Regions from separate parts of the Metallumcola ferriviriculae genome, predicted to be linked through region 2. Evidence: a T-box and tRNA genes for the amino acid it is inferred to sense, from the RefSeq annotation. Region 2 holds a T-box; the other holds one or more tRNA genes.

Region 1 (15,922 bases), 1.6 Mb from region 2:
CTATATTAACTCTTCTAACTTTGCTTCTACCTTTGACAAGCGCCGGTTATACTCATCTTTCAGTTTTTGATAAGTTTCCTCGTTTAACTGACTCTTTCCCCGCTGTTCTTCCAACTGCTGAATCATTTTCATCAAGCTCTTCTGCCTGGTCACCAGATGATGAAAGATCTCCTCTTCTTTACCTCCTGGGTCATCCCCTTCTTTAGCCTTTTGTTTATGTTTATAAAGTAAAAATCCAACGGCACATAAAGGTATTATTATAAACAAAAATACAAATAGATGCGCATCGATGCCTGATAAGGCCGAATCTCCCCAAAAACGAACATGCCCGACATTATGAAACTCTGGGCTTTTCTTTGTAACTCCCACAGTGGACAAAGCAGGTGCTGCCGGAAGCAAAGTAAAAATGAAAATAAATATTGCCACTTTTAGTAATTTGTCTTTCATAGACCTCACTCCAAACTTAATATTCTTAAAGAAATTCAACGGTTTGGGAAATGAATTCCCTTACATTACCCGGTTTAGCCTGAACGGAGATCCAAATGACATCGTCACCTCGCTGATAAAATAGGTGGGATTGACCCATACCTAAAACTGAATGATAAAGAGTATTTCCTACAGGAGCATGTTGATGGTCAGTAAAAACTTCACTGATTTCCATCTTTATGTGCATCGCATTAACTTGCTCTTTTGCCTCCTTTTTATTAGGAGCAACCGAGGCCCAAATTGTTACCTGTTCAAAATCACTGGCATAGTTAGCCACAAATGCTCCAGCAAGTTCCATTGTGGTTCCGTGCAGCTTATAGACATTTTGTTTTGCTTCTTCACCCTCCAGCAACTGCACCAGCTTTAGTGCCCCTAGTTTTTGGGGGAATAATTCTTTGTTAATATCTTTTTCTTTCAATGTCTTGGGTAAAAAAGTTGCATCTTCCGTTCCCTTTTCTAGCTCAGGAATTTTTTGAAGCGGTACCCAAAACAAGAGACCAATTACTAGCCCAATCCCCAAAATTACTGCTAAAAAAGTTAATAACTTCTTGCTCTGTTTACTCATAGGGGTTTTCCTTTCTGCGTCTTATACGCTTCTTTTAGTCTAGGTCTAGGCCAATCAATGCAGACCTTACGGTATTACGAATTGTGGGCCACCCCCTAGAAAACTAACGCTTAACCTACTACCATTAGTAGTAACAGTAGATAAACAATACCAATAAATTACCTGTAACAGACTTCTCCCGGAGAAATCACCCTACCCCTCAGGGGTAAGGGTACGTTGTTAGTTTACCATTTAAAATTTTTGTATTCAATAGTTTTTTAATCAAATGTGTTAAATTTAATATTTGGCATCCTCTACACTTCTCGGACATAAGATAAAACACCGCCAAGAAATTGCCTGCGGTGTTGTATCCAACTTGCTACCCTTTTGGGCACTTTTTTTATAACATCGCTTTCATTTCATCCAAGCTGCGAAGTATGTTATCTGAGCATTTATCCATCTCTTCCAAAGCCTTTTCCGCAGTTTTAATATCCCTACCTTTATATGCCAGGGATGCCTCTTTAGCTAACTTATGGAGTTCTGCATGAGGCCCTTCCATTTCTTTATATAACTGCGTTTTCTTAAATTGATCTGCTTCCTCACTATAATACCACTTTCCTAAACGGCAGTCATGGTGAGTACCAATCTTGTCAGTATCCACTGTTTCATATCCTAGAATCATGTTATATATACGCCAACGCCACATTAGATGATCTGTCTTGCATACATCTAATAAATCCTTCGTGCTTAATTGTGCGCCATCGTTAAGAATATTAAGTTTTAGACCATTACACAATTTACTAACCTCAAAAATCGCTCTACCTGTTTGGTCAGCTTCATTGAGAAGTCTTTCTGCAAAGCCCGAGACCTTATTAATGTCTTCTGTAAAGTTTTCACTCACTGCGTTTTGCTCCTGAGCATTAGCTGAAATTTGAGTAACTGCGCCACTTACTTCCCTAACTTCTGCTGTGATAGATTTTATTGATTGAAGCGCCTCATCCACTAGCATTTTACCATCATTAAGTCTATCTGAAGTTTCCTTAGTCTTTGTGCCGGAATTCTGTATTTCCTTTTCCAGCTGGCTGATGTTCTCTTGAATATCCGCAACAGATTGCTTGGTATTTTCAGCGAGATTTCTTACCTCTTCCGCCACCACCGCGAAGCCCCTACCTTGTTCACCTGCTCGCGCAGCTTCTATGGCCGCATTTAATGCCAATAGATTAGTCTGATCTGCAATTTCTTTGACGATATCGACAATGGCATTTATCTGATAGGTTTTATCCATTACTACTTCCATTTGTTTGTTAACCGTTTCAATTTCACTAAAGGCATTCTCCACAAAGTTAAATGCTTGAGTAATGTTTTCTTCACCCTCCATCGATACACGGTCTGCTGCGTCGGCACTGCTAGCCACCGATTGGGCATGGCCAGCTATTTCGTTGATGGACGCTGCCATTTCTTCACTGGATGCTGCCATTTCTTCAAATGACCGCGTCTGCTCTCGGATATCATTAATTAGGTCTTTCGCAAAATCCATTCGGGTTAAGTCTAAAAGCACGTCATTAACTTTACCCAAATGAAGGACGCATTTGCCGCGGTTATTGCATAGTGAATCAATCATTTGGTTCCAAGCTTGTGCAACTTCTCGCGATCCAAATTCTTCTTCCGTGACGTAAGCACTTTCGCCATTCTCTAATTTCTTAATGGCTTTTAAAATAGCTTCCTCGGGCAATGCATTTTTTTCTTTTCTTACATTGTTTTTACTACCTAACGTAAAAATATTCCCCATTTAATACTCACCCCTTGTTTGTTAAATTTATCACAACCAATCCCTTGGTTTTTTCGACAAATAATAACAAATACCTCTAAATTATGCATAATTTTCCGTCTGTGCCTACGCAGAAAATAGTAGGCTTTTTTGCACTTGTTGACCTTTATCACTTTATCCCTTGCAGTAAAAAAAATAAGGATTGAAACAATTAAGTTTCAATCCTTATTGGTATCAGCTCGTTATAAAAAATTGGAGCGGGTGAAGGGATTCGGACCCTCGACTTCGACCTTGGCAAGGTCGCACTCTACCACTGAGTTACACCCGCAAAAATGGTGCCTCGGGGCGGAATCGAACCACCGACACGAGGATTTTCAGTCCTCTGCTCTACCGACTGAGCTACCGAGGCAGATATGGCGGAGCTGACGGGGGTCGAACCCGCGATCTCCGGCGTGACAGGCCGGCATGTTAGCCTCTACACCACAGCTCCATACTCTGCAATTTCTATTTTGTTTTTTCCAGCGACAAAATCTAGTATACACAATTTAAGGCAAATTGTCAAAAGAAATCTTTGGTAACATTGCCCTCACAAGCGCAAAGCTATTATAACATGATGAGGTTGGACGGGTCAATTATAAAAATAAAAGGTTATACCATCAATCTTTACCAAATCACTATGCGAACAACAAAAGCAGTTCCCGGATAATTTTAGCACCGGCGAGAGCCGTGCGCCAGGTCTCATCGCCAAATGGTGAAACTTCCACTAGGTCCATGCCTACTACCCGCTGCCCTTTCAGCAAATAAATGCTTTCGAATAATTCCCTACTGCAAATACCGCCAGGTTCGGGCGTGCCGGTACCCGGAGCAAAGGCGGGGTCCAATACATCAATATCTATGGTCAGATAGACAGGGCGCCCCTTAATTGTCGGCAACACTTCGGCCAGGGCATCCTTCACTGTTTTATAATAGAGGTTAGTGTTGTCACGAGCATAGGCAAACTCTTCTTTTGTACCTGAGCGGATACCAAATTGATAGACATTCTGCCCGCCGATGAGCTCGCTTACCTTTCTGATGACCGTTGCGTGGGATTGACTTTCTCCGAGGTAATCTGTACGCAGGTCGGCATGAGCATCAAAATGGAGTACCACAAGGTCCTGATATTTATTATAAACTGCCTCCACGGCGGGAAAGCTGACCAGATGTTCTCCGCCCAACAAGAAAGGCATCTGCCCCTCCTTTAAGATATCTCGAATTGCTCCGCCAATAATGTCTAAACTTCGGCTTACATTACCAAAGGGCAGCTCAAGGTCGCCACTGTCGAAAAACTTAGTTTCTACTAATTCCCGGCCCAAATCGTGACTATACTCTTCGAGCCCGTCGGAAACATTGCGCATCTGCTGCGGTCCGAGCCGGGTGCCGGGGCGAAAACTAACTGTAAAATCCATCGGTGCCCCGATCAACACTACCTTTGCTCCTAAGGCTTTATCTATACTCCCCATAAACAACGTCATAACTAACCTCCTATGGCATCAATTCCTTGACAAAAGGCGGCAGTACCAGGGCACTAAAGTGAACATCCCGGGAATAGTATTTGGTATCAAGCTCGGCAATACTCTCCCTTTCCACTTTCTCTGGATCATATTTCTTGCTGCCCAGAGAAAAAGTCCACAATCCCCCTGGGTAAGTAGGTACATTTGCCAATATTAGTTTATTTATAGCAAAAATGTCCGCTAGGTCCTTTTGGATTCCTTTAATAAGGTCCTTATTAAAAAAGGGAGATTCTGTTTGCGCTACAAAAATTCCATCCGGTGTCAGTGCTTTATGTATCTGGCGATAGAATTCACCGGAAAACAGCCCAACTGCCGGCCCCACCGGGTCAGTTGAATCCACAATGATTACATCATATGTATTTTCATTGTCCTGCACGTGTTTAATACCGTCGTCAATGATTACTCTGACTTTAGGATTATCTAAGCCAACGGATATCTCCGGTAAATATTTTTTTGCTGTTTCCACTACCTGACCGTCTATCTCCACCAGCACCGCTTCTTTTACCTTAGGATGCTTGGCAATTTCTCTAATGGTGCCGCCGTCGCCGCCACCAATTACCAGCACTTTTTCGGGATTAGGATGGGTATTTAAAGCGACCATGGAAATCATTTCGTGATAGACAAATTCGTCCTCAATAGTTGTTTGAATGACCCCATCCAGCAGCAGCATCCTGCCAAATGTCTCAGTATCAATTACTGCCAACTCCTGATAGTCTGTTTTCTCCCAGTGCAGAGTTTTTTTAGTTAAACAAGATATCTCAAGCCCTGGGTTTTGCCTTTCGGTAAACCAGAGTCCTTTCATGATTCATCCCTCCAAATATTTCTTACACAATTCATGAAATATTATATCAGAATTAGGCACAAAATAAACAAATAAATCAAATTAGAAAAAGTGAATAAAATTTAGGAGGTCATCTTATGGATAATAAACGAGATAAACGCGATGAAAATGAAGAGTTGGCAGAAGAATTAATGGCACGCGCGGGAAGCATCAACCCCAATATGAAGTCTTCCGCACATTTAGCATTAGACCGGTTTAGATTGGCCATGAGTCTTAATCCGGCGGATACAAAAGAAGCGGAAGAGCTGCGAAACCGCCTCACCGAAGAAGAAGGTTACCCGGGAAATGACAAGCCACTAGGTGACCGCCGCCGGCATCCTTAAGGGCCGGCGTTTTGTTTTTACAGATGTCTTTAGCGATCGGACAGCGATTGACAAAGCTGCATCCTGACGCAGGGGAAATGACACTGGTCATTTCCCCTGCCAGCCGCTGTCTCTGCTTGGCTGCCGCCCTGTCGGGGTCGGGAATGGGTATAGCGGATAATAAGGCCTTAGTATAAGGGTGCAGTGGATTACTATACAGTTCATCGTTTGCCGCCAATTCTATCATTCGCCCCAAATACATTACTGCTACTCTGCTGCTGATGTGCTTGACCATTGCCAGGTCGTGGGCAATGAAAAGATATGTCAATCCCAGCTCCTGCTGTAGTTTTTCAAGCAGATTCACCACCTGGGCCTGAATTGATACATCCAACCCAGAAATGGGCTCGTCACAAATGATAAATTTCGGTTCCACAGCGAGCGCCCGGGCGATACCAATACGCTGCCTCTGCCCGCCGCTAAATTCATGCGGAAATCTGGAAGCATGTTCGCGGTTTAACCCCACCATTTCCAATAAATGATGTATGCGTTTGGTACGCTCTTTGCCTTGAGCCAATTTGTGAATATCCAAAGCCTCACCAATAATATCACTAACGGTCATCCTGGGGTTAAGAGCAGCATAGGGGTCCTGAAAAATCATCTGCATACTGCGGTTAAGACTTGCCGCTTCTTTGCCCTTCATGTCGAAAATATTTTTCCCTTTATAAAGCACTTTGCCGTCGGTAGGCTGATATAATCTGATAATAGTCCGGCCCACTGTAGTTTTACCGCATCCACTCTCGCCTACCAGCCCTAGAGTCTCTCCCTTCACTATATTAAAGGAAACCCCGTCAACGGCTCTCAAATAGCTTTTTGGCGCCAACATTCCCTTAGACACCGGAAAGTACTTTTTAAGATTTCTTACTTTAATTAGTGCTTCGGTCATGATACCACCCCTTTGGCTCTAGGGTCTAACAACCAACAAGCCGCAGAATGGCCGTCCCGAATATTAAACATTTCCGGCTGATGCTGCTGACATACCTGCATTGCCTTCTCACACCGGGGACTAAAGGCACAACCCTTGGGCGGGCTGATTAAATCCGGCGGCTGACCATTAATAGGCACCAAGTTGGATTTGGCCTCGTTATCCATCCGCGGTACCGACTTGAGCAGTCCCCAACTGTAGGGGTGCTGGGAGTGATAGAAAATATCACGGATATTTCCTTCTTCTACCACCTTCCCGGCATACATAACCAGCACCCGGTCACAGACCTCTGCCACAACTCCTAAATCATGGGTAATGAGGACAATTGCCGTATCTAGTTTCTTTTGTAAATCCTTCATCAAATCCAATATCTGTGCTTGGATGGTAACATCCAGCGCCGTGGTCGGCTCATCCGCGATCAAAAGCTTCGGTTCACACGCCAAGGCAATGGCAATCATGACCCGCTGTCGCATGCCGCCGCTTAATTGGTAGGGGTATTGAGTGATGCACTTTTCCGGATTGGGGATACCAACCAAGCCCAGTAGTTCCAAAGTTCTCTTACGTGCTTTATCCGCGTTCATTTTTTGATGCAGTTGAAGTCCCTCAACAATTTGTCTGCCGATGCCCATGGTTGGGTTTAAAGATGTCATGGGATCTTGAAAAATCATACTGATATCGTTACCCCGAATTTTTTGCATGGCCCGTTCAGTCTTGGTGGCTATCTCAACACCAGCAAAGTTGATGGAGCCACAGACAATCCTACCCGGAGGTGAAGGGATTAACTTCATAATTGATTGCGCAGTAACACTCTTACCGCAGCCGGATTCTCCTACAATACCCAGCGTATCCCCTTTATTAAGATGCAGATTAACGCCGCGTACCGCTTTTACCTCACCTGCATGGGTGAAGAATGATACTTTCAAATCATCTATTTTGAGAAGCTGTCCTGGGTCCATCAACTTCACCTCCTGTTACTTACGCATGCGTGGGTCAGAAACGTCACGTAGTCCATCTCCAAGCAAGTTAAATGCCAGCATGGTTAAACTGATAAAAAATGCCGGGAAAAGCAGCTGCCAAGGAAATGACCTGATAGCTTGAATGCCATCGTTGGCCAAATAGCCCCAACTGGCCTTAGGTACACCGACGCCCAATCCCAAGAAGCTCAAAAAAGCTTCGGTGAAGATGGCTTCTGGAATGGTAAGTGTCATCATGACGATAATCGGACCCATGCTATTTGGAATTAGGTGTCTCAAAATAATTCTAGCGGCACTGCCACCCAAGGTTTTCGCAGCCAGCACGAATTCCTCTTGTTTAAGCTTGAGCACCTGACCGCGCACTATCCTGGCCGTGCCCATCCAGTAAACCGCCCCCAAAGCAATGATAATAGTCTTTAAGCCCGGCTCCATGATTAACATTAATAAAATTACGTACAACAAAAAAGGGACACCATAAAATATCTCCACAATTCGCATCATGATATCGTCCACCCGACCGCCGAAGTAACCGGAAATACTGCCGTAGATAGTCCCCACCAGAATACTGCTAACACTGGTAATAAAACCAATCATCAAAGATATCCTGGCACCATACCAAACCCGGGTAAAAAGGTCTCTGCCTAAAGAATCAGTCCCAAACCAGTATTCACTGCTGGGCGCTTCATTGGCATTGGCTAATACCTGTTCAGAATAAGACCATTTGTTCAAATGCGGCCCTATTATGGCCATCGTTATTAATAATAAGATAATGATTAACCCTGCTATCGCCGCCTTATTCTGTTTTAACCGCTGCCACGCATCTGCCCGGTAGGACACACTCGGCCGAACAATCACTTCAGCATCACCCGTACTGCTCTTTACGGGTTGAAATAACTCTGCGGAAATGCTTTTTTGTGTCATCCTACTCACCCTTTCTATCCGACAGTTTAATGCGGGGGTCAATCACAGCATAAGCAATATCCACTATCATGTTCATAAAAATCAGCAGTGTGCTGTAGAAAATGGTTACCCCTAATATCACCGGATAATCCCTATTACTGATACTCATGACGAACCATTTGCCCAAACCTGGTATAGCGAAAATATTTTCTACTATAAAACTGCCGGTAACAATTCCGGCAACAGCGGGTCCCAGATAGGTAACAACCGGTAATATTGCGTTTCTCAACGCATGACGATAAACTATCACCCGGGTTGCCAAACCCTTGGCTCTGGCAGTTTTAATATAATCCTGGTTTAATACCTCCAGCATACTAGAACGCATCAAACGAGCGATTACCGCCGTAGGTAATCCGGCAAGGGCAATCACCGGAAGCACCATAGACTCAGGCCCTTCCCACAACGCCGGAGGAAACCAACGCAGTTTCTCCGCAAAGACATACATCGCCAAACCGGCAACGATAAAACTAGGCACTGATACACCAATAGTCGCTATTAGCATAGCACCGTAATCCTGCCATTTATTATGATTTAAGGCAGCAATAACCCCCAGCAATATGCCAATGCCGAGGGCCAACAGTATCACTATAGCCCCTATGGCCGCTGACACCGGAAATCCGTCACGAATAATGTCATTTACAGTTCTGGTCTCGTACCTAAACGAAGGCCCTAAATCTCCTTTTACGATATTCTGCAAATAATCTGTGTACTGCACCCATAGAGGGTCATCTAGATGATACCGTGCATTAATATTCTTCATAATGGTGTTAGGCAGCTTCCTTTCGGAGTCAAACGGTCCACCGGGAATAGAATGCATTAGGAAAAACGTGACGGTAATGATAACCAGCACAGCAACTAAAGCTGAACTAAACTTTCTCATCAGATAACTCACGTTCCATTCACTCCCTAAAACGTTTCTCCACTACCTGCCTTATAAAAATTGAGGTATATGCAGCCCAAAAGACCACATACACCCCATACCCATAACAGCAATTCTTTGCTTAATGCCATTCTAAAATTTATTACTTCTCAACATACGCCCATTTGAAGTCCATATTAGGGCCAAAATCGGGCACTACTACATCCTTTACGTAATCCTTCATTATATATGGGTTAGTGTAGAAATATATGGGCATAAGCGGCATAGCTTCCATCAAAATATCTTCTGCTTCATGCATGGCCTGCATTCTTACTGCCTGGTCATTAGTACTGTTAGCTTTGGCAATCGACTGGTCATAGCGCTCGTCACTCCAGCCGGTGTCATTATTACCGCCGTCCTTAATATACATATCTAAAAATGTCATCGGGTCAGCATAATCAGCACCCCATCCGGCAGCAGCTACTAGATAATCCAGTTCGGCACGGGCCTTCAGGTAGGAACCCCATTCCTGGGATATGACTTTTACACCCTCAATGCCAAGATTCTGCTTCCACATTTCTTGAATTGCTTGAGCAATATTTAAGTATAATTCCCTGTCAGTGTTCAAGATTTCGAATTCGGGGAACCCTTCGCCATTGGGGTAGCCTGCTTCAGCTAAAAGTTCCTGGGCTTTTTCCAAGTTTTCTGCAAAATAGTCGTTACCGCCTTCTTCCCGGAAGTCTTTAGACTTATCAGCATCGTCTAAACCAAAAGGAACATAAGCAAAAGCCGGAATTTGACCTGCTTTGGCAATGTTCTCCACAATTGCTTCACGATCGATAGCCATAGTCAGCGCCTTTCTTACCCGTACATCATCAAAAGGCTTAGCAGTTGTATTAAAGACATAGTAGTATGTAGACAGGTCCCCACCGATTGTTAATCCGTAATTAGCATCTGCTTTTAACCTGTCCATTTCTTCATTAGGCGGATTGTCACCGACATCAATATCTCCGGTTTCAAACATCGCCAACTCCGTAGACTCTGAAGACACCAGAGTCATCACCAATTCATCCAGTCTCACACTATCCTTATCCCAGTAGGTTTCATTTTTCTCAAAAACAATCTTTTGGTCATGCTCCCACACAGTCATCTTAAAGGGGCCATTGTTCACATAAGTCTCAGGCTCTGCATGCCAATCGGGATTAGCTGTCGCAGTTGCCTTATGCACCGGGAAATATGCCGGGAATGCAGTCAATCCTAGAAATTGTGGTGCCGGCGCTGCCAAGGTTACTTCTAGGGTCTTCGCATCTACTGCCTCAACACCTATTTGGTCCGGACTGGTCACGGAAGTATCTTCGAAATCGTTATAAGCAGCAGCGTTTTTCAAGTAATATAATTCATAGGCATAGTCAGCAGCAAATTCAGGGTCAAGAATCTGGCGCCATGCAAATTCAAAATCTTCAGCCGTTACCGGGTCTCCATTGCTCCACTTGGCATCTTCCCTGATTTTAAAAGTGTAAACTGTGCCATCGGGAGAAATGTCCCAATCTTTGGCCATAGCCGGCTCTAATTCACCGTCCATATTATAACGGGTCAAACCCTCCATCATTGCATTAATAGCGGTCATATCAGGATTACCGGTTACTTTACCCGGGTCTAGCGTTTCGGGTTCGCTGCCTAAATTATAGGTGATCTTCTGTTTTACTTCTTCTTTACCCGCGTTATCGCTACCCTTGCCTTCATTCTTCGGAGCGCCGCAGCCAGCCAATGCAAATACTACCACCAATGTCAATGCAACAACAAATAATAATTTGCTTTTTCTTAACAAATTTTCCTGACCCCCTTGAAGTATTATGTCGTTTTACCATGCCAGGCGAGCCAAGCACAGTTAGTTACCTTAGGCATTATAAACCGGCCCAACTCTATCATTTTACTTCGCGCTTATTAGGCAAATTTCCTCTTTTTCCATATCCATCCTTCCCCACACCAGAGGCATGGGCGGGCTGAAAACAAAAAAAGCGAAACCTTTCGGCCTCGCCCTGTTATTGCCTGTTATCATTTTACGCTTTACGATTATAGCTTTTATAGACACTTGTCTTTTCAACCACATTCTTACTGAAGACCACCAGCGGGTAAAGTACTACTGTAACCACAGTATTGATAATTGCTGTGGGCAGGACAATGGTTGCATACAAGGCAGTAAAGTTCATCTCCAAACCTAAAACAAAGATAGCGGCTGTTAAAAAGATACCGCCGCTGATCATAGTACCAAAAAGACCGCAAATGCCGGCCAGCACCTTGTCATTAATTTTACCGTACATCGGTTTTACTAGAACCAGATAAACTATCAGTGTAGTAGAAAACTTATCAATTAAATTGGCAACCTGCATTCCGGGAGTACCGGTAAGAGCTGCCAGCAATGCCGCTACCATACCGGCTAAAATAATTGGACGAATATTGCGGTGGAGCATAACCACCACAAATAGCATCGCAAGTGATGGGTCCGGCTTCATCCCCGGCAAAATCTGGGGAGTGATTAGATGCAGCAAAGCACCTATACCTAACAATAAGGACACCTGAATAGACTCTCTTAAACTCATTACTTATCTCTCCTCTCCTTAACTCACCTACTAAAAATGTCTGAAAATAAGAAAAAACACCTCAGCTATTCTCAACTCAACTCTACTCGTCTCACCCCTCTCGATATTTAATTGCATTTATTATATCTCATTACCAGATGCTAATCAACTATTTTTTTAATTTATACATCCTAATCTGCTTTTGAGAACTCAGACGCCTTTGGGCCATTTAACATATAAAAAAATCACTGCAGGTAATTATTTCATCGTATTGATTTATGTAAGAAACAAAACCTAAGACTAAAGCAAATTGGGGGCATACTTATGACGAAACAATGTCCGCTGTGTAACGGTTTAATTAGCATAGACCGACACTGCACCTACTGCCACCAGCAACTAGAGGATACTGGCTCTCTTTCTAATTATGCCGGCCCTTACAGTCCATACCTGGAACAAATTGTTAGTAATCAATGCGTCCATATCGCGGCTTGCCCCAGCTGCGGTTATGATGAAAAGGTTTTCATTGACCCTGTATCTCTTTAAAGGAGGTTACTTAAATTGAAAGAGGAAAAAAAGAAAGAACTATCAGCTGCCGAGATGAACGCTGCCAGTAATAAAAATCCTGATGATTATGAAGTCTTTAACAAAAAGAAAAAAGGGAGGCCAACAATATGACCGAAAAAAATAAGAATAAGGAATATGAAGCGGAATTTGTATCGGAACATCTCGGTTCAGCGACCCGAGTTAACCTGGACGGCAAGTCTGAAAAAGAAGGTGACGTAACTGCCGGGTCTGAGGGTAACCGCCATCCCAGTGATGACTTCAGTACCTTAGGCCCACCTTGGGATTTACAACCAAGTTTAAAAGAAAAAGCTGAAGAAATTGGCGTGGATGTAGACCAACTAATTGATGGCTTTAAGCAAAACAAATCTGATCAGGAAATTGCCCAAGAATTCGGTGTCACGGCCAAGGCAATTAATTATTTACGAGATGATTTCGAAAAGTTCGGCCTGCACTCCATGCAGGGTATTTCTGGTGGCGACTAAAAATTTAAATACGAAAAAATGGCCAGTTGTCGCTGGCCTAATTTTTTAGCCCGCAGACTCTGCGGGCTAAATTGTTTGCTAAATTGTTTAATGATCGTTTATTTGCTGTGGGTTTTGATTAGGGTTACGGAAATATCGTCCCGGTTGTGATAGGTCAAAATACATTTGAGCATCTTTTGTTGTACCAAAGTCCTGATTCGAGCCGGTATCCCGCACAATTTCCAAAGCTTCTCTAAATAAGGCGTTATGTGCTTCCTCTCTATTCAATAGAAAATCGATGGTATAACGCACGCCCTTGTCGTGAATCTGACGGTAAAGATATTCATAAACCACCTTCGCTCTCTGCTCTGCTGCCATATCAGAAAGTAAATCAGCCACCAAGTCACCGGTTGAATTAATAAAGTTCCCGGTAAAGGGTGAGCCGGAAGCATTGGTCAGTGATGGGCCTAGCCCTCCGAGTACTGCCGCCTCCACATTCCCATGGGGCTGCTGTTGGTGTGTCATAGCGGTTTCTTGAGGATTGACATCATGCCCATTAAGCATGGTAATCATCGTGGCTACCATTTCCGCATGGCCAAATTCCTCTGAAGCAATATCCAACATCAAATCTTTAATTCTTTTGTCCTGGCAACGGAAACTTTGAGTGAAGTATTGCATACCTGCCTTAATCTCTCCGTTAGCTCCACCCAATTGTTCCTGAAGCAGGGCGCCATAATGCGGGTTGGGCTTATCTACCCGAACCTCATGTAGTAATTTTTTGTCATGCCTAAACAAAAGGATTCACCTCCATTTTTTTTAACTTCTATTATATAGTTCCTCCAAAGAAATGAGCTATTCTAGGAATATTTTCCCACTAACGGTCCACGAAGGTGCTGCAGTCGGTATCTTGACATTCTCTGGCATCAATACCTGTGATATCAATCTCTTGGGCATTACATAGGTCTCCCTGAGCCCAATATTTACAGCTGCTTACTATACAAGTAACGGAAGGGCTCATCTGCTGCCCGGGCATTACATATTCCTTGGCCATGCCCAGCCAATTTACGTTATCCATACCACCGATGAAATTAGCCAAGCCGCGCTTTTTATAAAATGTTTTACACTCGGTCTGCTCCTGTTGCTGGGCCATTTTTCCCTCTTCTTCATACAAAATATCGATATTTCCGGCCGCACATAAATCTTTAATCCAGTGAACGCAGGTGTTTACCTGGCATTTTACCTGAGGTCCAATATTCAAAATCTCACCACCTTGCTAGCAAAGGTTATCTTTATGTTTTGTAATTGACACAAAAATTATAAAAAAACCGTCACGAAATATAATTACGTTCGATCAAAAAAAGGACCCCGAAGGGCCCTCTGAGATTATACTATATATTTCTCTGCTTTAATTACCCTATCGGCAACTTCCCGCTTGACTTTTACACTGTTTATCGGCGTGTAGCGGGAAAGTTTTCTTAGGGCGGCAAGCTGAGTACGCAGCATATCGCCATCTTCCACTGCGGCCAAAGCCTCCTTGGCCCACAGTTCCATCTTGCCAATGGCATCGTTGATATAAGCTTCTGTCAGTGCTTTCTTGGCGGCAGTAGCTTCCTCTCCGTCTTTTTCATAAGCTTTTAATGTACGAAGCAGGGCACTTTCCATCGCAAATACTTCTACAATCATATCTGCGGCCCGGCCGAGAATTTCCTGCTGGTGCTGCAGCTTATCACCATACTTTTGTGCAGCGGTTCCCGCTACCATCAGCACCATCTTCTTTGCCTTTTCGACGATTTGCTTTTGTTCTCCTAAATAGGAGCCATCTTCTACCGGCATGCTGGGTGTCATCAGTTCCCCCATCAGCTTTTGAGCTGCGGCCAAGAGCGGCAGCTCACCCTTCATGGCTTTTCTTAATAAAGTTCCGGGAATAATCAACCGATTGATTTCGTTAGTACCTTCAAAAATCCGATTGATACGAGAGTCACGATAGAAGCGCTCCGCCGGATATTCTTGAGTATAACCATAGCCGCCGTATATCTGAAGTGTTTCATCACTACAGAAATCTAACACCTCAGAACCGTGAATCTTATTAATAGAACACTCAATGGCGTACTCGGAAATGCCTTCCGCGGCCTTCAGCCCGGCATCGTCAGCGTTCATATCAATACCGTGAAGTATGTCATCAATAAGACCGCCGCTGCGATAAGCCATACTTTCAGATGCATAAATCTTTGCGGCCATCATCCCGATTTTTTCCTTAATCAAGCCAAACGATGATATAGGTACGTTAAACTGCTTACGCTCATTAGCATACTTTACAGCGTATTCTAAGGCAATCTTGGAAGAGCCGATGCAGCCCAGGGCCAGTTTGTAGCGGCCAATGTTTAAAATATTAAAAGCAACTACATGGCCTTTACCGATTCCGTAAAGTACATTCTCCACCGGCACCTTGACGTCCTCAAAGATTACACTACGAGTGGATGAACCCTTGATGCCCAGCTTTTTTTCTTCAACACCCAAGGAAAGGCCTTCGCTGTCAGCATCGACAATAAATGAAGTAAACTTCTCACCGTCAATCTTAGCATAAGTAACAAAGACATCGGCAAAACCAGCATTAGTAATAAACTGTTTAGCACCGTTTAAGATATAATACTTGCCGTCTTCAGAGAGAACAGCCTTACTCTTAGCAGACAAAGCATCACTACCGGCGCCCGGCTCCGTAAGGGCGTATGCAGCAAACTTCTCGCCGCTGGCCAATGCCGGAAGGTATTTCTCTTTTTGGGCACGATTGCCGAAAAAGACGATTGGCAAGCTGCCGATACCTGTGTGGGCACCGTGACCCAAACTGAAGGAGCCACCACGAACAAGGTTTTCAGTAATAAGCATGGAACTGATTTTATCAAGCTCCATCCCACCGAAATCCTCGGGCACATCAGCACCTAAAAGACCCAATTCCGCAGCCTTGCGTAATAATTCCGGCATCAAGCCTTCTTTTTGTGCTTCTAAATCATCCAGATTCGGTTCCACCTCGCCCGCCACAAAACTGGCGGCGGTT
Region 2 (15,922 bases):
ACAAAGGGAAAAAGGAGATATGGGAGCAGTACCGGTGAATCAATTTATTGAAGATTTGCTTTTGGCAATAGCGGAAAAACGCAGCTAGTAAAAAGGGAGCTTTCTAGCAAGAGTTGACCGTTTCCCGATGGTATGCTATACTAATCAAGGTATGTGGACAATGACAAGTAGAGGCCATCCGCTTCTCACCTTATAGCGCCTTTTACGGTAGTTGATAAGGTCAAGACCTAATTGTTGAAATGGTTCATTTTGTTTCAGCATTTTTACGGCGGATGGATAATCCATCCGCCGTTTTTAATTTTGGAGGAAGACTTTGTGTTGGAGGAAGAATTTATGGAGGTGACAAAACATTAGCAAGGATTTAAGGATAAACGAGGGAATTCGGGCCCATGAAGTGCGTCTTATTGGGGCTGATGGGGAGCAAGTGGGGGTAATGCCCGCAAAGGAAGCTCTTCGGGTGGCCAGTGACAAAGGGTTGGACCTGGTGGAGGTTGCTCCTCAGGCCAGGCCGCCGGTATGCCGAGTGATGGATTACGGCAAATATAGGTACGAAATGAGCAAGAAAGAAAGAGAAGCGCGAAAGAACCAACGTATTATCAACGTTAAGGAAGTAAAATTCCGTTTAAACATTGAGGAACACGATTTCCAGGTCAAAGCGCGGAATGCTATCCGTTTTCTTGACAACGGTGATAAGGTAAAGGTTACTATCATGTTTAGAGGCAGGGAGATTTCTCACGCCCGTTTGGGTAAGGTTATTTGTGAAAAACTGGCTCAACAACTAAAGGATATTGCCAATGTAGAGAAATATCCCAAAGTTGAGGGTAGAAACATGATTATGATATTAGCTCCAAAAAATGAAGTGAAACAAGCTGACTAGGGAGGAGGATAATCATGCCGAAAATGAAAACTCACCGAGGTGCAGCTAAAAGGTTTAAAAAGACTGCTACCGGGAAAATTAAACGTTCCAAGGCTTTCACAAACCATATCTTGGAAAAGAAGAGTCCTAAAAGAAAACGTAATTTGAGAAAATCCGGTGTGCTTAGTGATGCCGATCAGAAAAGAATGAAAAAATTGTTACCTAATTAAGGGGAGGTTTAGTCATGGCTCGGGTTAAAAGAGGCGTAACAGCCAGAAGACGTCATAAAAAAGTTCTTAAATTGGCCAAGGGTTACTTTGGCATGAAATCAAAAATCTTTAGACCGGCTAACCAAGCGGTAATGCGGGCGCTGGCAAATGCATATGCAGACCGGCGTAAACGTAAAGGTGATTTCCGTAAGCTTTGGATTGCCAGAATTAATGCAGCTGCCAGGATGAATGGTTTGTCCTACAGCAGATTTATCAACGGTCTAAAGCAAGCAGGTGTAGAAATTAATCGTAAAATGCTGGCGGAGCTTGCTATTCATGATCAAGAAGCGTTTGCTCAATTGGCTAATGTGGCAAAAGAAAGACTTCAGGCATAACAGAACATTAATTGTCAGGGCCCTAAATATGTTTTGGGGTCCTTTTTAATGGCCGTGGAATTTTAAGGGAAAGCAAACCCGGGGCAAGCTAGCATTATCCGGAAGAAGATATTCTTATTGGTTGAATTATCAGCTAAAGGGGTATTATTACAAGATTAAGCCGGAAAGAATAAAGGGGCTGTGCTTACGATGCAGCATATACAATCAACACAAAATAGTAAAATAAAGCTCATCCGTTCGCTGCGTTTACGGAAGGAACGATACAAACAAGGTCTTTTTCTAGTGGAGGGTGTCAACCTAACCAAAGAGGCGATTAATTATGGTAAAGTTAAACATCTAATTCTTTCTGAGAAATTTGCGGAAAGAGAGATGTGGCAGGAAAAGCTGCAGGAAGAGACCTCCTTATTGGTGGTACCGGATGTACTTTTTAATGATTTAGCTGCCACTGAATCGCCTCAAGGTGTAATGGCGGTTGTGCAAAAGCCTGAGGTTAACCTGACTAATTTCCGTTATTCGGGCGGAAATGTTTTAATTGCGGCAGGGTTGCAGGACCCCGGCAACATGGGCACCCTGATTAGGACTGCTGCTGCTGCCGGATGCGCCGGGGTTATTGCCACCAAGGGTACGGTAGATCTTTTTAATGACAAGGTGGTTCGCGCCACTATGGGAGCAATTTTTCGAATTGCGTTAATTCAGGGTGTTACAGAACTGGAAACAGCGGAATGGGTAAAGAAGCAGGGGCTGGATTTAATAATAGCCGATGTTTCTGCCCGGGATAGCTGCTACGAAATTGATATTAGCAGGGATTTTGCATTAACAGTTGGCAATGAAAGCCGCGGCAATGACACTAGAACCGTGGCACTGGCAGATAAAGTGGTAAAGATACCAATGGCCGGTGAAATGGAATCGCTGAACGCGGCGGTGGCCGGTAGTATTATTCTTTATGAAGGGGTCAGACAGCGCCGTGTCACACTTGCCAATGGTTGAAACCCTATGGTATAATCTACTCAGGTAGAAAGGCCAACCGTTAGAAAGGGTGGTAAATGATGCTACCTGCAGAGTTTTTTTGGCGTGTTTTTGAGCTGACTGGCTCGATTAAAGCTTACATGATTTATCGCAAACTGGCAGTGCATTAATTTTTTAACTGCCACTAATTTTATATGTAATAAAGGCGATGATTGGGAAAAGTAACTTACAAAGCTTCTCCCCAGGGATAAGAGGCCAAAGACTGGAAGCCTCTTTGAGAGTAGGTAAGCGAAGTTCGCCCAGGAGTAGCCGGTTGAAAATATATCTTAGTAGGCCGGGTCGGATCTTCCGCCGTTATATGGAAGACGATATCATGCGTATCGTAAAAGAGATTGAACCACTAGTGGTTAACTAGGGTGGTACCGCGGAAGAAGGAGCTTTCGTCCCTGATGGACTTAAGCTTTTTTTGTTTATGTATAGGAAATTATGGGTTGTGGATAATTTCCTATACATGGGGGTTATTAAGGGGGCATGCCCCCTTATGTTAAATGCAGGAGGGTCACAGCGAAGCGACCTAGGGAACCAGGGGTTCCCTGGGTAAAAACAAAAGCATTACCTTTAAGTGCCGAAAGGCATGAAATGCTTTTGTTTGATATCTTGAATGTGGAGGTTAGAGTATGCGAGAACAGTTAGAACAGATGCGGTTGGCAGCGGTCAATGAGCTCAAATTGATAGCTGACTTGGAGCAGCTAGAACAGCTGCGGGTAAAGTATTTGGGCAAAAAAGGTGAACTTACCCAGGTTTTACGCGGTATGGGCAAGCTTAGTCCTGAGGAGAGACCGGTTATTGGACAGCTGGCTAATCAGGTGAAAGAGCAGTTAGAAGCGGCACTGCGCAGCAAGGGCGAGGACCTGGAGAAAGCCGCCCAGCAGGAAAAGCTTAAGGCCGAAGAAATAGATGTCACCCTGCCTGGGCGTAAGTTTAACTCGGGTACACGGCACCCGCTCTACCAAGTTTTGGACGAGATTGAGGATATTTTCCGTAATATGGGTTTTACTATTGCTGAGGGGTCGGAAATTGAACTGGACTACTACAATTTTGAAGCATTAAATATCCCCAAAGACCACCCGGCCAGGGATATGCAGGATTCTTTTTACATAACGGAAGAAGTGCTGCTGCGTACTCATACCTCACCGGTACAGGTAAGGACCATGGAGAAGAAGCATCCGCAACTGCCCATTAAAATTATTGCACCGGGGAAAGTCTATCGCCGGGACGATGATGCTACTCATTCACCTATGTTCCACCAGGTTGAAGGCCTGCTTATCGATAAGAATGTCACGTTTGGTGATTTAAAAGGGACCTTGCTTACTTTTGTTAAACGAATGTTTGGCCAGGACCGACGTATCAGACTGCGCCCCAGCTACTTTCCCTTTACCGAGCCTAGTGCCGAAATGGATATATCCTGCGGTGTATGCGGCGGGTCGGGCTGCCGTGCTTGCAGCAATACCGGCTGGCTGGAAATCCTTGGTTCAGGGCTTGTACATCCTAAAGTATTGGAAATGTCTGGCTATGACCCCCAGGAAGTGACCGGCTTTGCCTTCGGTATAGGTGTCGAACGTATCGCCATGCTGAAGTATGACATCGATGACCTGCGGGTACTATTTGATAACGATCTGCGTTTTTTGCAGCAGTTCTAAGGAGGATATTGGCATGCAAGTTTCATATAACTGGTTACAGGAATACGTTGATATAAACTTATCTCCAAAAGAGTTAGCGCACCAGCTGACATTAGCAGGAATTGCTGTGGATGCAGTTGATTATTCCGGCGAGGGCATTGACAATGTGGTAGTGGGTCATATAACAAAGATAACTTCTCACCCTAATGCCGATAAACTTGTGGTGTGTCAGGTTGATGTGGGAAAAGAGAGTGTGCAGATTGTCACCGGTGCGCCCAATGTTCAGGAGGACGCAAAGGTAGCGGTGGCTTTGGTAGGGGCAGTGCTGCCCGGCGGAACGAAGATAAAAAAGGCAAAGCTTCGCGGGGAGAGTTCCGCCGGTATGATGTGTTCTGCTAAAGAACTGGGCTTGGACCCGAAAAACTTCCCGGAGGAGCAGAGAGAAGGGATCATCATCCTGCCTGATGATGTGCCGGTGGGTGAGGATATTAAGAGTGTATTGGGATTGGACGACTATATTTTGGTGTTGGATCTGACTCCAAATCGGGCTGACTGCATGTCTATGCTTAATGTGGCCCGGGAAGTGGCCGCAATTACCGGTGGGGCCATAAAGCTTCCTAATTTTCAAGTTGATGAAGCTTCACTAGCACCGGCCGATGAGTGGGCCAAAGTGCGTATAGATGCTCAAGATTTGTGCCAGCGCTATGTTGCAAGGGTGATTACCGATGTTACCATCAGTCCCTCACCTTTGTGGATGCAGCATCGACTGAACGCTGCTGGGGTCAGGCCGATTAATAATGTAGTGGATGTCACTAACTATATCATGATGGAACTGGGCCAGCCCATGCATGCTTTTGATTATGACAAGCTGGAAGAGCATAGAATTGTGGTGCGTAAGGCGGTTCAAGGCGAAAAGATTACCACACTGGACGAAGATCAATACGAATTGGACGCTGACATGCTCGTTATTGCCGATGCGCGGCGGCCAGTGGCCGTTGCTGGGGTTATGGGCGGTTTGGAAACTGAGGTTACTGCGAAGACTCAAACAATATTATTGGAGTCAGCATATTTTGAGGGGATTTCCATCAGACGTACCTCGCGTAAACTGGGGCTCCGCTCGGAATCATCAAGTAGATTTGAAAAAGGAATTGATAAGGAAGCTTCTGCTATGGCTGCGGATCGGGCGGCACAGCTGTTGATGCAAGTATCAGGAGGGAAAGTGGTACCGGGCAGTGTTGATGCCTACCCGCGGCCATGGTCCCCAACGGTTATCCAGATGAGTTGCGATCGTGTCAATCAATTGTTGGGTACCGATATATCCGGCGGCCGTATGCAGGAAATGTTGGCCTCACTTTCTTTGGAAGTTAAGCAATTAGAAGGGGCGTTATTGGAGATACGGGTGCCTTCTTATCGGGGCGATTTGACCGCTGAGATCGATTTGGTGGAAGAGATAGCCCGACTTTATGGTTATGACAATATTAAAACTAACTCTGCCGGTGGACGAGCCGAAGTAGAGGACTTCACGCCGGAGCAAAAACTGCGTAAGAAAGTCACAGAGACGGTTCTCGGCTGTGGGCTAAACGAAATTATAACTTATAGCTTCATCAGTCCTAAATCCATGGATCGATTGATGGTGTCGGCTGAGCACAATTGGCGGAAGAATGTCGTCGTACAAAATCCCCTCAGCGAGGAACAAAGTGTGATGCGTACCACCTTGCTGCCGGGATTATTGGAAACAGCATCAAAGAACTTTAAACGCAGGCAGACGGACTTGGCCTTGTTTGAAATAGGCAGTGTTTTTCAAGCGGCAGATACACCTTTGCCTGATGAGAGACAGCATATAGGGGTTGTGGTCAGCGGCGAGGCTGCCCGGGGTTGGATGAGCAAACCGGAACAAATGGATTTCTTTTATGCCAAGGGTATCGTGGAAGAAATCCTTCAGCAATTGGGAGTTAAAGAATATTGGTTTCAAAATACTGACCGCTATCCTTCACTCCACCCGGGACGCAGCGCCGAAATTATGGTTGGCGGTGGTAATTCCGGCGGCAGTATAATTGGCTATCTTGGCGAGGTCCATCCTAATGTACTTGATAATTATGGTCTGCAGCAGCGGGCTGCGGTGGTGGAACTGTATTTGAGCGGGTTAATCGATTATGTCAATTTGGTTCCCACCTACCAAGCACTGCCTAAATTCCCGGCTATGGTGAGGGATATGGCTGTGGTAATTCCCGAGAATTATCAAGTGGCGGAAGTAGATGCGGCAATTATGGAAGCTGGAGGTAACTTGCTAAAAAAAGCTTATCTCTTTGATGTCTACACCGGCAAACAAATAGCCGAAGGTTACCAGAGCCTGGCTTACTCTATGAAATACCAGGCAGATGATCGGACCCTTACGGACGAAGAGGTATCCCAACACCATCAGCGCATTCAAGAAACATTACGGAAGAAATTTGACGCTCAGCTGCGCTAAAGAAGGAAATTTGTCGTAAGTAGAGAAATATTTGGTATAGAAGCTTAGCCGGGAGAGTGGCAAATGTCTCAAAATAAAAGTAGGGTTGCGGTAAAAATTCACGGTCAGGAGTATGTGGTGCGGGGTGAAGAGACGGCGGAGTACATTGAAACTCTGGCGGCAAGGATCGATAGAATGATGACCCAAATCGGGGAGAAAAGTACACTGCAAACTGGGCAGATAGCGGTGTTAACTGCCTTAAACCTGGCGGATGAACTTGAAAAACTGAGACAAAAACATGCTGAACTCTTAAAGATGGTGAGGGAAGGCAGAAACTAAAGATAAAGCGCCCACCGGCGCTTTATCTTTTTTGTTCTTTTAATAGGACGGTATTATTTGCGGGAATACTACCATAGGACTGTTTTGGTAAAGGATGGGTGAAATGACCAATTTGGAAGTAGCTTGGGTGCTGAATGATATTGCCGGTTTGCTGGAAATCGGCCAGGATAATGTATTTAAAGTACGGGCTTATCAAAAGGCCGCCAGAGTGGTTCGACGTCTTAATGAGGACCTAACAATGCTTTACCAGGAAGGTCGCCTGCGTGAAGTACCGGGAATCGGCAGTAATATTGAGGCTAAAATTAAAGAACTTTTAGAGACAGGGCAATGTGAATATTACTTAGAATTACGGCGCAATGTACCGGAAATTCTCAGAGAGATGGTACGCATACCTAATGTGGGCGTGAAATCCGCCAAACTGATTTATAAAGAGTTAGCGCCCGATAGTTTAGATGATTTGCAAAAGCTGGTTCAAGAAAGAAAGATCAGGAAATTATCGGGTATGGGCAGTAAGACTGAATTAAGCATCCTTAGGGGCATAGACTTATTACGACGGGGAAGCGGCGAAACTCCCCTGGGTGTGGCTAAATCTGTGGCGGAAGAAATAGTCAAAGGGATGAAAGAGATTAAAGAAATAAATCGCTTGGAAATTGCCGGCAGCGTGCGTCGTGGAAAGGATATGGTTGGAGATGTGGACATTATCATCGCCACTGACCAGCCCATAAAGGTCGGAGAAATTCTCGCTAGGCACCCTCAAGTGAGGGAGGTGCTGGCTCTGGGTGAGACTAAAGTGAGCGTGCGTACTTGGCTGGGCATTCAGGTGGATTTCAGGTTAGTGACCGATAAACAATTTGTTACGGCCAAACACCATTTTACCGGTTCAAAGGAACATAATGTAAGATTAAGGCATATTGCTAAAGAAATGTGCCTGAAAATAAATGAATATGGTGTATGGGAAGATGCTGAGCTTATTGCTGTGGACAGCGAAAAGGAAATTTACCAGCGGCTGGGACTGCAATATATACCACCTGAACTAAGGGAGGATGGGGGCGAGGTGGAAGCTGCTGCAAGTGGCAGCTTACCAGAACTTGTGACTTTAAATGATATTAAGGGTGATTTACACCTTCATACCCGCTGGAGCGATGGGGTCAATACTCTCGAAGAAATGGCCCAGGCAGCTAAACAACGGGGATACCAATATATGGCAATTACAGATCATTCCCGTTCCTTAAAAATCGCCGGTGGGCTGAGTATTGAACGATTAAGAGAGCAGAGGCGAGAAATCGACGAACTAAATCAGAGATTGGCTCCGTTTAGGATTTTTGCCGGTGTGGAGGCGGACATTCTAACAGACGGAAGCCTGGATTATCCTGACGAAATGCTGCGGGAAATGGACATAGTGATTGCTTCTGTACACAGTAGGTTTCGGATGGAAGAAGATCAGATGACTAAGCGTATTATTAAGGCATTATCTAATCCCTGGGTAAATCTGCTGGCACATCCTACGGGAAGGTTGCTGGGCAGAAGACCGGGATATGCGGTAAATATCAATGCGGTTTTGGAAGCTGCGAAGGATGAGGGAAAAGGTGTGGAGATAAATTCTTCTCCTGACCGGTTGGACTTACGCGATGAACATGTGCGTTTGGCTAAAGATATGGGTATACCGATAGTTATTAATACCGATGCTCATGATATCGTACGGCTGGGTGAAATGGCCTACGGTGTCATAACTGCCAGAAGAGGATGGTTGGAAGCTGGGGATGTGGTAAATGCCTGGGACAGAAAAAAGGTGTCCGCTTGGTTAAAGGGAGGAAAATAAAGGAATTAAGCAGTGGTACATTGAATTACTAAGTGGGATATTTGGAGTGATTATTTGATGTCTGCTAAGCTTCCCAAGGAGTTTTACCAACGCCCAGCAGATATAGTGGCACGCGAATTATTGGGCAAAGAATTATTTCATGAAACAGAGCAGGGGACTACCTCGGGTTTAATAGTGGAAGCTGAAGCTTATTTGGGGCCGGGGGATGATGCAAGTCATTCTGCCCGGGGAAAGACTAAGCGCAACGCTGCCATGTTCGGCCCGGCCGGTCATGCCTATGTTTATTTGATTTATGGAATTCATCACTGCTTTAACATAACCACTGACCTCGAAAGGTTTCCTACCGCGGTATTAATTCGTGCTTTGGAGCCTCGTCAGGGTGTAGATATTATGCAAAGGCGCCGAGGTATACCTGCGCTGAGGCAGCTTTGCAGCGGTCCGGGCAAATTGGCCCAGGCCATGGCATTTAACTTGGGCATTAATGGCTGCAATCTCCAGTCTGAGCAGCTTTTTGTAAGTGAAGGAATTACTATAAAGAGAGCGGATGTCGTCGTTACTACCAGAATAGGTATTAGCAAAGCTGTGGAAAAGCCGCTGCGATTTTATTTAGCCGGTAATCAACATGTATCGGTTCGGTGAGGAGAAATAGATGAAAGTTATCTTATTGTTTATTGATGGGCTAGGTTTGGGTGATAATAGTAGTGAGGCCAATCCCTATTGTGAAGCAAATACGCCTTTTTTAAACCATCTAATGGGTGGGCATAAGCTTTATCGGGAAGTAATGCCCATCTCTGGCGGGCAGCTGACGATAAAAGGGATAGATGCTGCGTTGGGGGTCGAGGGCATACCTCAAAGTGCCACAGGACAGGCCGCAATTTGGACCGGGGTTAATGCTCCGGCAGAGTTGGGTTATCATTTAAACGGTTTACCAAATGCTAAGTTAAAGAGGATTATCAGCCGCGATAATATTTATCTAAAATTACAGGGGTACGGTAAAGCGGTAACCTTTGCCAACGCTTACCGCCCAGCTTTTTTTACGCATGGCAGTGGTCACATTTCAGTTTCCACCCATGCCGCGCAAGCAGCAGGCCTAAAACTGCGGACAATGAATGACCTTAAATGTGGTAATGCGGTCTATCAGGATATTACCAACCAACTTTTATGCAATTATGGGTATGTAGAGCCGTTAGTATCGCCTACCGCTGCTGGGCGCAATTTGGTACGTATCAGTCAAGGATTTGACTTTACCGTGTTTGAATATTTCCAGACTGATATTGCCGGCCACAAGGATGACTGGAACCGGGTACAGGAAATTTGGCAGACACTCGACGAATTTATCGCGGCTGTGGTGAATGGGATTGATCTAGATTCTACCCTGGTTATATTAACTAGCGATCATGGGAATATCGAAGATTTTACTATAAAAGGGCACACTAGGAATATGGTTCCTCTGATTGGTATTGGCCGGAATCATGAACTGCTGCTAGGCATTAAAGATATATCAGGCATTGCGTCCGAGATAGAAAAAATTATTAGGGAGGATGATTGACATGCAGCTGGGAGAAATTTATCAATTAGCAATTAATGAGGGCATCGCCGCAGATTATCGCGGTGAAAAAGGAATTAAAGAAATGTTAGCGAGGCAGGAGAAAAAATATCGGGATTTAAAGGAAGAGGACAAGGCGGCATTTGACCAGGAAAACCTCAGTAACCCATTTAATGACACCCGGATTCTCTACGGTGACAGTGGCCGGAAGGTTAATACCATTTTGGCCGGAATCGATATTGAGGCTGCTGAAGTACTTATGGCGGACAGGCTGCGGGAAAAAGGGACGCCGATAGACCTTATTATGGCCCACCACCCTGAAGGAAAGGCACTGGCAGCACTGCATGAGGTAATGCATTTACAGGAAGATATATTACATATTTTAGGTGTCCCCATTAATGTTGCCGAGGGAATACTAAGCAGACGGATAGGAGAGGTTAAACGGGGGTTGATGCCGGTTAATCACAATCGTACCGTAGATGCGGCGAAGATTTTTGACATTCCTTTAATGTGTGTACATACGCCGGCGGATAACTTAGTAAGCAAATTTCTAGATGATTTGTTCAATGATAAAAAACCAGAAACTGTGGGTGATGTGGTAACTGGTCTCAAAGGAGTTCCGGAATATCAGAAGGCAATGGAAATTAACGCTGGCCCTACTATCATTTTAGGCAGCAGTGACAGGCGTGCAGGTAAAATATTTGTAGATATGACTGGAGGTACCGGTGGCTCTGAAGATGCCTACGAAAAACTCGCCCAAGCAGGGGTGGGCACTATTGTGGGGATGCACATGGGAGAAAAACATCGAAAGGAAGCGGAGAAAAATCACCTCAATGTAGTTATTGCCGGACACATAGCCAGTGATTCTTTGGGCATGAATTTATTTCTTGATTCGTTGGCAGCTAAGGGAATTGAAATAATTACCTGCTCCGGGCTTACTCGGGTGACGAGGGGATAATTGCATTTGAGTGGGAAAACTCTTGCCGTGAAAGGTTAAGACCATGAAGATAAATAGTTACATCAATAAGACGTGTCTTTTCGGCACGTCTCTTTTTACCATATCTATACTAAGGAAGGAAGATGAATGATGCAACCGGAACTACTCGCTCCCGCGGGTTCATTTGAAGCATTAAAGGCGGCAGTGGAAAACGGCGCTGATGCAGTATACCTGGGTGGCAAAGATTTTAGTGCTCGGCAGTATGCGGCTAATTTTGACCGTGAGGAAATGCAGGCCGCTATTGAGTATGCACACTCTCGCGATGTCAAAATTTATGTTGCCGTTAATACTTTATTGGATGACCAAGAATTGGAGGGTGCCGTAGAATATCTTTATTGGCTTTATAATGCCGGTGTGGATGCGGTAATTATACAAGATATGGGGCTGCTTCTTGCGATTAATACGGTGCTTCCGGAACTTGAACTTCATGCAAGCACCCAAATGACAGTTCATAATTCTAGGGGTGTTGAGATGGTGTCACAGGCTGGTATCCACCGGGTGGTATTGGCCAGGGAGGTTTCATTGGAAGACACTGCTAAAATTGTTCGGCGCACCGGTGTGGAAGTTGAAACCTTTATCCATGGGGCGCTATGTATCAGCTACTCGGGACAGTGTTTGATGAGTAGTATGATTGGCGGACGCAGCGGCAACAGGGGACGCTGTGCACAGCCGTGTCGGCTTAAATATACTTTGGTGGAACAGGATGGGACGCCACTAAACGTTGAAACTGAAGGGGATCATCTGCTCAGCCCCAGGGATTTAAATACCCTGGCCTTGCTGCCCCAATTGGTGGAGGCCGGCATTAGTGCTTTAAAAATAGAAGGTAGGATGAAACGGCCGGAATATGTAGCAGTGGTAGTGAGAAATTACCGGCAGGCACTTAACCGTTCCTTAGAAAGTCCCGAGACTTTCGAGCTTGCACCCGGCGAACAGCGCGAAATGGGCCAAGTATTTAATCGTGACTTTACTACCGGTTACTATCATACAAACCCGGGCCGGGACATTATGAGCTACCATCGTCCAAATAACCGTGGTCTGTTTTTGGGCAGGATTGAGGAGATTAGTCAGGGAAGGGTTCGGCTGACCTCGGATCTTCCTTTATCGGTAGGTGATGGTGTGGAGGTTTGGATACCTAGGGGACGTGAAGGAACAACCATTAGGAATATTATGCTGCGGGACGGGACTCAGGTTACCTCCACGGCTGCGGGTGAAACTGTCCTGCTAGAGTTAAATGCCGGCAGGGCAGGTGATCGGGTTTTTAAGACTTATGATGCTCAATTGATGGAAAAAGCAAAACGTTCATATACATCTCCCAGGGAAGAAAGAGTAAACAAACTTTATTTTAGAGTTACGGCTGCCGTCGGCAGCCCCATGACATTGACTATAAAGGATGAAAAGGGGATAGACATCGAAGTGAGCGGTGAATTTATCGGCGAAGCAGCGCGTAAAAGACCTCTTACTGAGAAGGTACTGCGGGAACAGCTTTCTCGCTTAGGCAATACGCCGTACAAATTGGCGGAGCTGGAGGCGGAAATCCGAGGGGAAGTAATGTATCCGTTGAGTGAAATCAATAAGCTGCGCCAACGAGCCGTGGAAGAACTGAAAAGGCGCTCAAGAAAGATTATGGCAAATCCCCATCTTCGAGCCAATATATTTGAGAAAAGAGTTCACGAGTTCCAAAAATCCGCACAAAGCAAATCCCGAAAAGTTGCTGATATGCCAAAACTAGCAGTACAGGTAGGGTCATTGGACGCTGCTAAGGCAGCAATAAGTGCTGGCGCTGATCGTATCATTATTGGGGGCGAACACTTTCACGGACGCCCTGCCTTTACTTTAAAGCAGCAGGAAGAGGCAGTGAAAATGGCCAAAGAAGTCGGGTGCAATATTTTGATTGCCCTGCCGCGTCTGTGGTTCGAGGGCCAGGAACAAACTATCAGCAATTACCTCCGGCGGGTTGAAGAATGGCACCCCGATGGTCTGCTGGTGGGTAACAAGGGGAGTATAGCTTTGGCGAAAGCTGTGACAAGTTTGCCGTTGGTTGGCGATTATACCCTTAATGCCTTTAACAGTTTTAGTACTGACTTGTTAAAAGAATGGGGCTTATCGCAGGTCACTTTGTCTCCCGAATTAACTTTTCGGCAATTAGAAAATATGAGGGTTGACCTACCGGCAGAGTGTTTGGTACACGGGAGGATACCCTTGATGATTTCCGAACATTGTGCATTAGGTGCTCTCATGGGTGGTAAGGCTGGATCGAATAAATGCAGCCAGCCCTGTAAGAACCAGCGAGTGGGATTAAAGGACCGGATGCAAATGATATTCCCTGTGGAAACAGACCAGTTTTGCCGGATGCATATTCATAATCCGAAGGAGCTATGTGTCTTAGATGACTTACATCGTTTTCAGCAGCTGGGTGTTCAATGGCTGCGTATTCTTGCTCGGGAAAAAGAAGCAGGTGAGGTAGTTAGGTTAGTTAAGGCCTACCGGCAGGTATTGGATGACCAGGCGGACGGGGAACAACTAAAAGATGCCTTGGAGAAGGCAAGTGACCAAGGGTTTACCAAGGGACATTACTACCGCGGTGTGATATAATTGTGCCGGCGATATGAAAACTTGGAGTGAATGTTATGAACGACCGAACTATAAAGAAACTTGAATTGGATAAAATCATGGCAAAACTGGCCCAATGTTGTGCCACCAATTATGGTAAAGAATTGGCTGCGGCGGTAAAACCTGCGGAGAATTTGACTCTGGTGAAAAAGCGAATTACCGAGACCAGTGAGGCTCGAGATATCTTGCGGCTTAAAGGTGCTGCACCGTTTGGAGGAATTAAAGATATCCGCACTGCACTGCAGCGCTGTCAGAAAGGGGCTGTGTTACCGGCGGAGGACCTGCTCGCGGTTGGCGACTTTTTGCGCGGCACCAAACGCTTACGGGAGTTTTGTTTGGCATTAGAACAAGATTTACCTTTAATAAAAGACCTGGCCCAGCAGATTGTGCCTATTAGCACTCTGGCAAGTATTCTTGCAAAAAGTATTACTGATGAAGGTGAAGTAGCGGACAGGGCTTCAGAAAGATTGTATAGTCTACGCCAGAAAGCGAGAACATATCAGGCCCGTGTCAAAGATAAGCTTAACGAAATAATTCGTTCGCCGGGTACGCAAAAACTACTGCAGGACCCCATAGTGACCATTAGAAATGGACGTTATGTAGTACCCGTAAAACAAGAATACAAACCCCAGTTCCCCGGCCTAGTACATGATCAGTCTGCCAGTGGGGCGACCTTATTTGTGGAGCCCATGTCGGTGGTTGAGATTAATAATCAGCTGCGTCAGACAGAAGCAGCTGAGCAGAAGGAAGTAGAGGACATACTACGTCGGCTTACCGAACGAGTAGCTACCTTTGCTGCCGAATTAAACGTTTCTCAGGAAGCTGCGGCGTGTTTGGACTTGATATTTGCTAAAGGGCGTCTCAGCGAACTGATGGATGGAGGTGCCCCGGGTCTTAACAACCAAGGAAAGGTGCATATAATTCTGGGTCGACACCCCTTAATAGAAGGGAAAGTTGTACCGGTAACAATAAACCTTGGCTTTGATTTTGACACTTTGGTTATAACCGGACCAAATACCGGGGGGAAAACCGTCACTCTTAAGACGGTGGGATTATTTGTCTTAATGGCCCAGTGCGGTTTACACCTGCCTGCCCAGGATGGTACTGAAATTTCAATTTTCCAAAATATTTTTGCGGACATTGGCGATGAGCAAAGTATTGAACAGTCTCTCAGCACCTTTTCTTCTCATATGACAAATATCATTGATATAGTAGGGCAGGCGGGTGGACGGAGCTTGGTATTGTTAGATGAATTGGGGGCCGGTACCGATCCTACCGAAGGGTCCGCTTTGGCCATGTCAATTTTAGAGTATCTCCATCAGCGGGGAGTTAAGACTGTGGCTACCACCCATTACAGCGAATTAAAGGCATATGCTTATAGCACCGACGGGGTAGAGAATGCTTCAGTAGAGTTTGACGTAAAGACCCTTAGGCCAACATATCGTTTGATGATTGGTGTGCCCGGCGGTAGCAATGCATTTGAAATTGCATCCCGGTTAGGGCTGCCGGAAGACTTGGTTGGTCGAGCCAGACAGTTTCTCACAGGTGAAGAGGTAAAAGTGGCTGACCTTATTCAAGGGTTGGAAGAAAACCAAAAGGCCAGCGCCAAGGAAAGACAGGAAGCGGAAAGTATTCGCAGACATTTAGCTGCTGCCCGATCCCAACTTAAGGAGAAAGAGTTGGAATGGGACAATCAACAGACCAGGATTATGCGTGATGCCCACGATGAGGCTGCACAGATAATTAAGGAAGCAAATAAAGAAGCAGATGATATGTTGAAAAAAATTAGGGAACAATTCAGCAGGCAGATGGAGCAGGCTAATGTTGAAGCGGCGCAAAAGGCGCGTAAGGGCCTAGCCGAGCGGGAACGAGAACTGGAAGAACAAAAGGAAAAATACCGATTCAAGACACCTGGTAAGGCACCAAAACAGATTTCACCTGGTATGGAAGTGCATATTCCGAAACTCGCACAAAATGGCTTTATAATAGAAGGGCCTGACAATCAGGATGAAGTACAGATTCAGGCAGGTATCATGAAGATTAAAGTAAAAAAGTCA

What was found. A T-box is a leader RNA that pairs with one kind of tRNA and senses whether it is charged. The one in region 2 lies ahead of pheS (phenylalanine--tRNA ligase subunit alpha), so its partner is inferred to be a tRNA-Phe.
Region 1: it encodes a tRNA-Phe, which carries the amino acid that the T-box ahead of pheS (phenylalanine--tRNA ligase subunit alpha) is inferred to sense. The anticodon was not compared.

What each region holds. Positions count from the first base shown of each region.
Region 1 is NZ_CP121694.1:1,558,710-1,574,631, reverse strand. Features, by position in the region: gene MFMK1_RS07880 (hypothetical protein) at 1-447, opposite strand; gene MFMK1_RS07875 (hypothetical protein) at 473-1,051, opposite strand; gene MFMK1_RS07870 (methyl-accepting chemotaxis protein) at 1,431-2,819, opposite strand; tRNA gene MFMK1_RS07865 (tRNA-Gly) at 3,052-3,126, opposite strand; tRNA gene MFMK1_RS07860 (tRNA-Phe) at 3,132-3,207, opposite strand; tRNA gene MFMK1_RS07855 (tRNA-Asp) at 3,213-3,288, opposite strand; gene speB (agmatinase) at 3,473-4,309, opposite strand; gene speE (polyamine aminopropyltransferase) at 4,320-5,150, opposite strand; gene MFMK1_RS07840 (hypothetical protein) at 5,267-5,512, shown strand; gene MFMK1_RS07835 (ABC transporter ATP-binding protein) at 5,448-6,434, opposite strand; gene MFMK1_RS07830 (ABC transporter ATP-binding protein) at 6,431-7,429, opposite strand; gene MFMK1_RS07825 (ABC transporter permease) at 7,445-8,368, opposite strand; gene MFMK1_RS07820 (ABC transporter permease) at 8,370-9,287, opposite strand; gene MFMK1_RS07815 (peptide ABC transporter substrate-binding protein) at 9,430-11,094, opposite strand; gene MFMK1_RS07810 (tryptophan transporter) at 11,327-11,866, opposite strand; gene MFMK1_RS07805 (hypothetical protein) at 12,170-12,388, shown strand; gene MFMK1_RS07800 (hypothetical protein) at 12,517-12,891, shown strand; gene MFMK1_RS07795 (manganese catalase family protein) at 12,979-13,665, opposite strand; gene MFMK1_RS07790 (DUF1540 domain-containing protein) at 13,745-14,128, opposite strand; gene MFMK1_RS07785 (acyl-CoA dehydrogenase family protein) at 14,254-15,922, opposite strand, start outside.
Region 2 is NZ_CP121694.1:3,180,435-3,196,356, reverse strand. Features, by position in the region: gene thrS (threonine--tRNA ligase) at 1-88, shown strand, start outside; gene infC (translation initiation factor IF-3) at 350-877, shown strand; gene rpmI (50S ribosomal protein L35) at 892-1,086, shown strand; gene rplT (50S ribosomal protein L20) at 1,101-1,460, shown strand; gene MFMK1_RS15755 (TrmH family RNA methyltransferase) at 1,650-2,447, shown strand; gene MFMK1_RS15750 (YqzL family protein) at 2,504-2,596, shown strand; T-box leader at 2,626-2,877, shown strand; gene pheS (phenylalanine--tRNA ligase subunit alpha) at 3,104-4,126, shown strand; gene pheT (phenylalanine--tRNA ligase subunit beta) at 4,140-6,575, shown strand; gene MFMK1_RS15735 (cell division protein ZapA) at 6,639-6,893, shown strand; gene polX (DNA polymerase/3'-5' exonuclease PolX) at 6,997-8,712, shown strand; gene MFMK1_RS15725 (DNA-3-methyladenine glycosylase) at 8,770-9,351, shown strand; gene MFMK1_RS15720 (alkaline phosphatase family protein) at 9,362-10,261, shown strand; gene MFMK1_RS15715 (NGG1p interacting factor NIF3) at 10,263-11,216, shown strand; gene MFMK1_RS15710 (U32 family peptidase) at 11,343-13,847, shown strand; gene MFMK1_RS15705 (endonuclease MutS2) at 13,883-15,922, shown strand, end outside.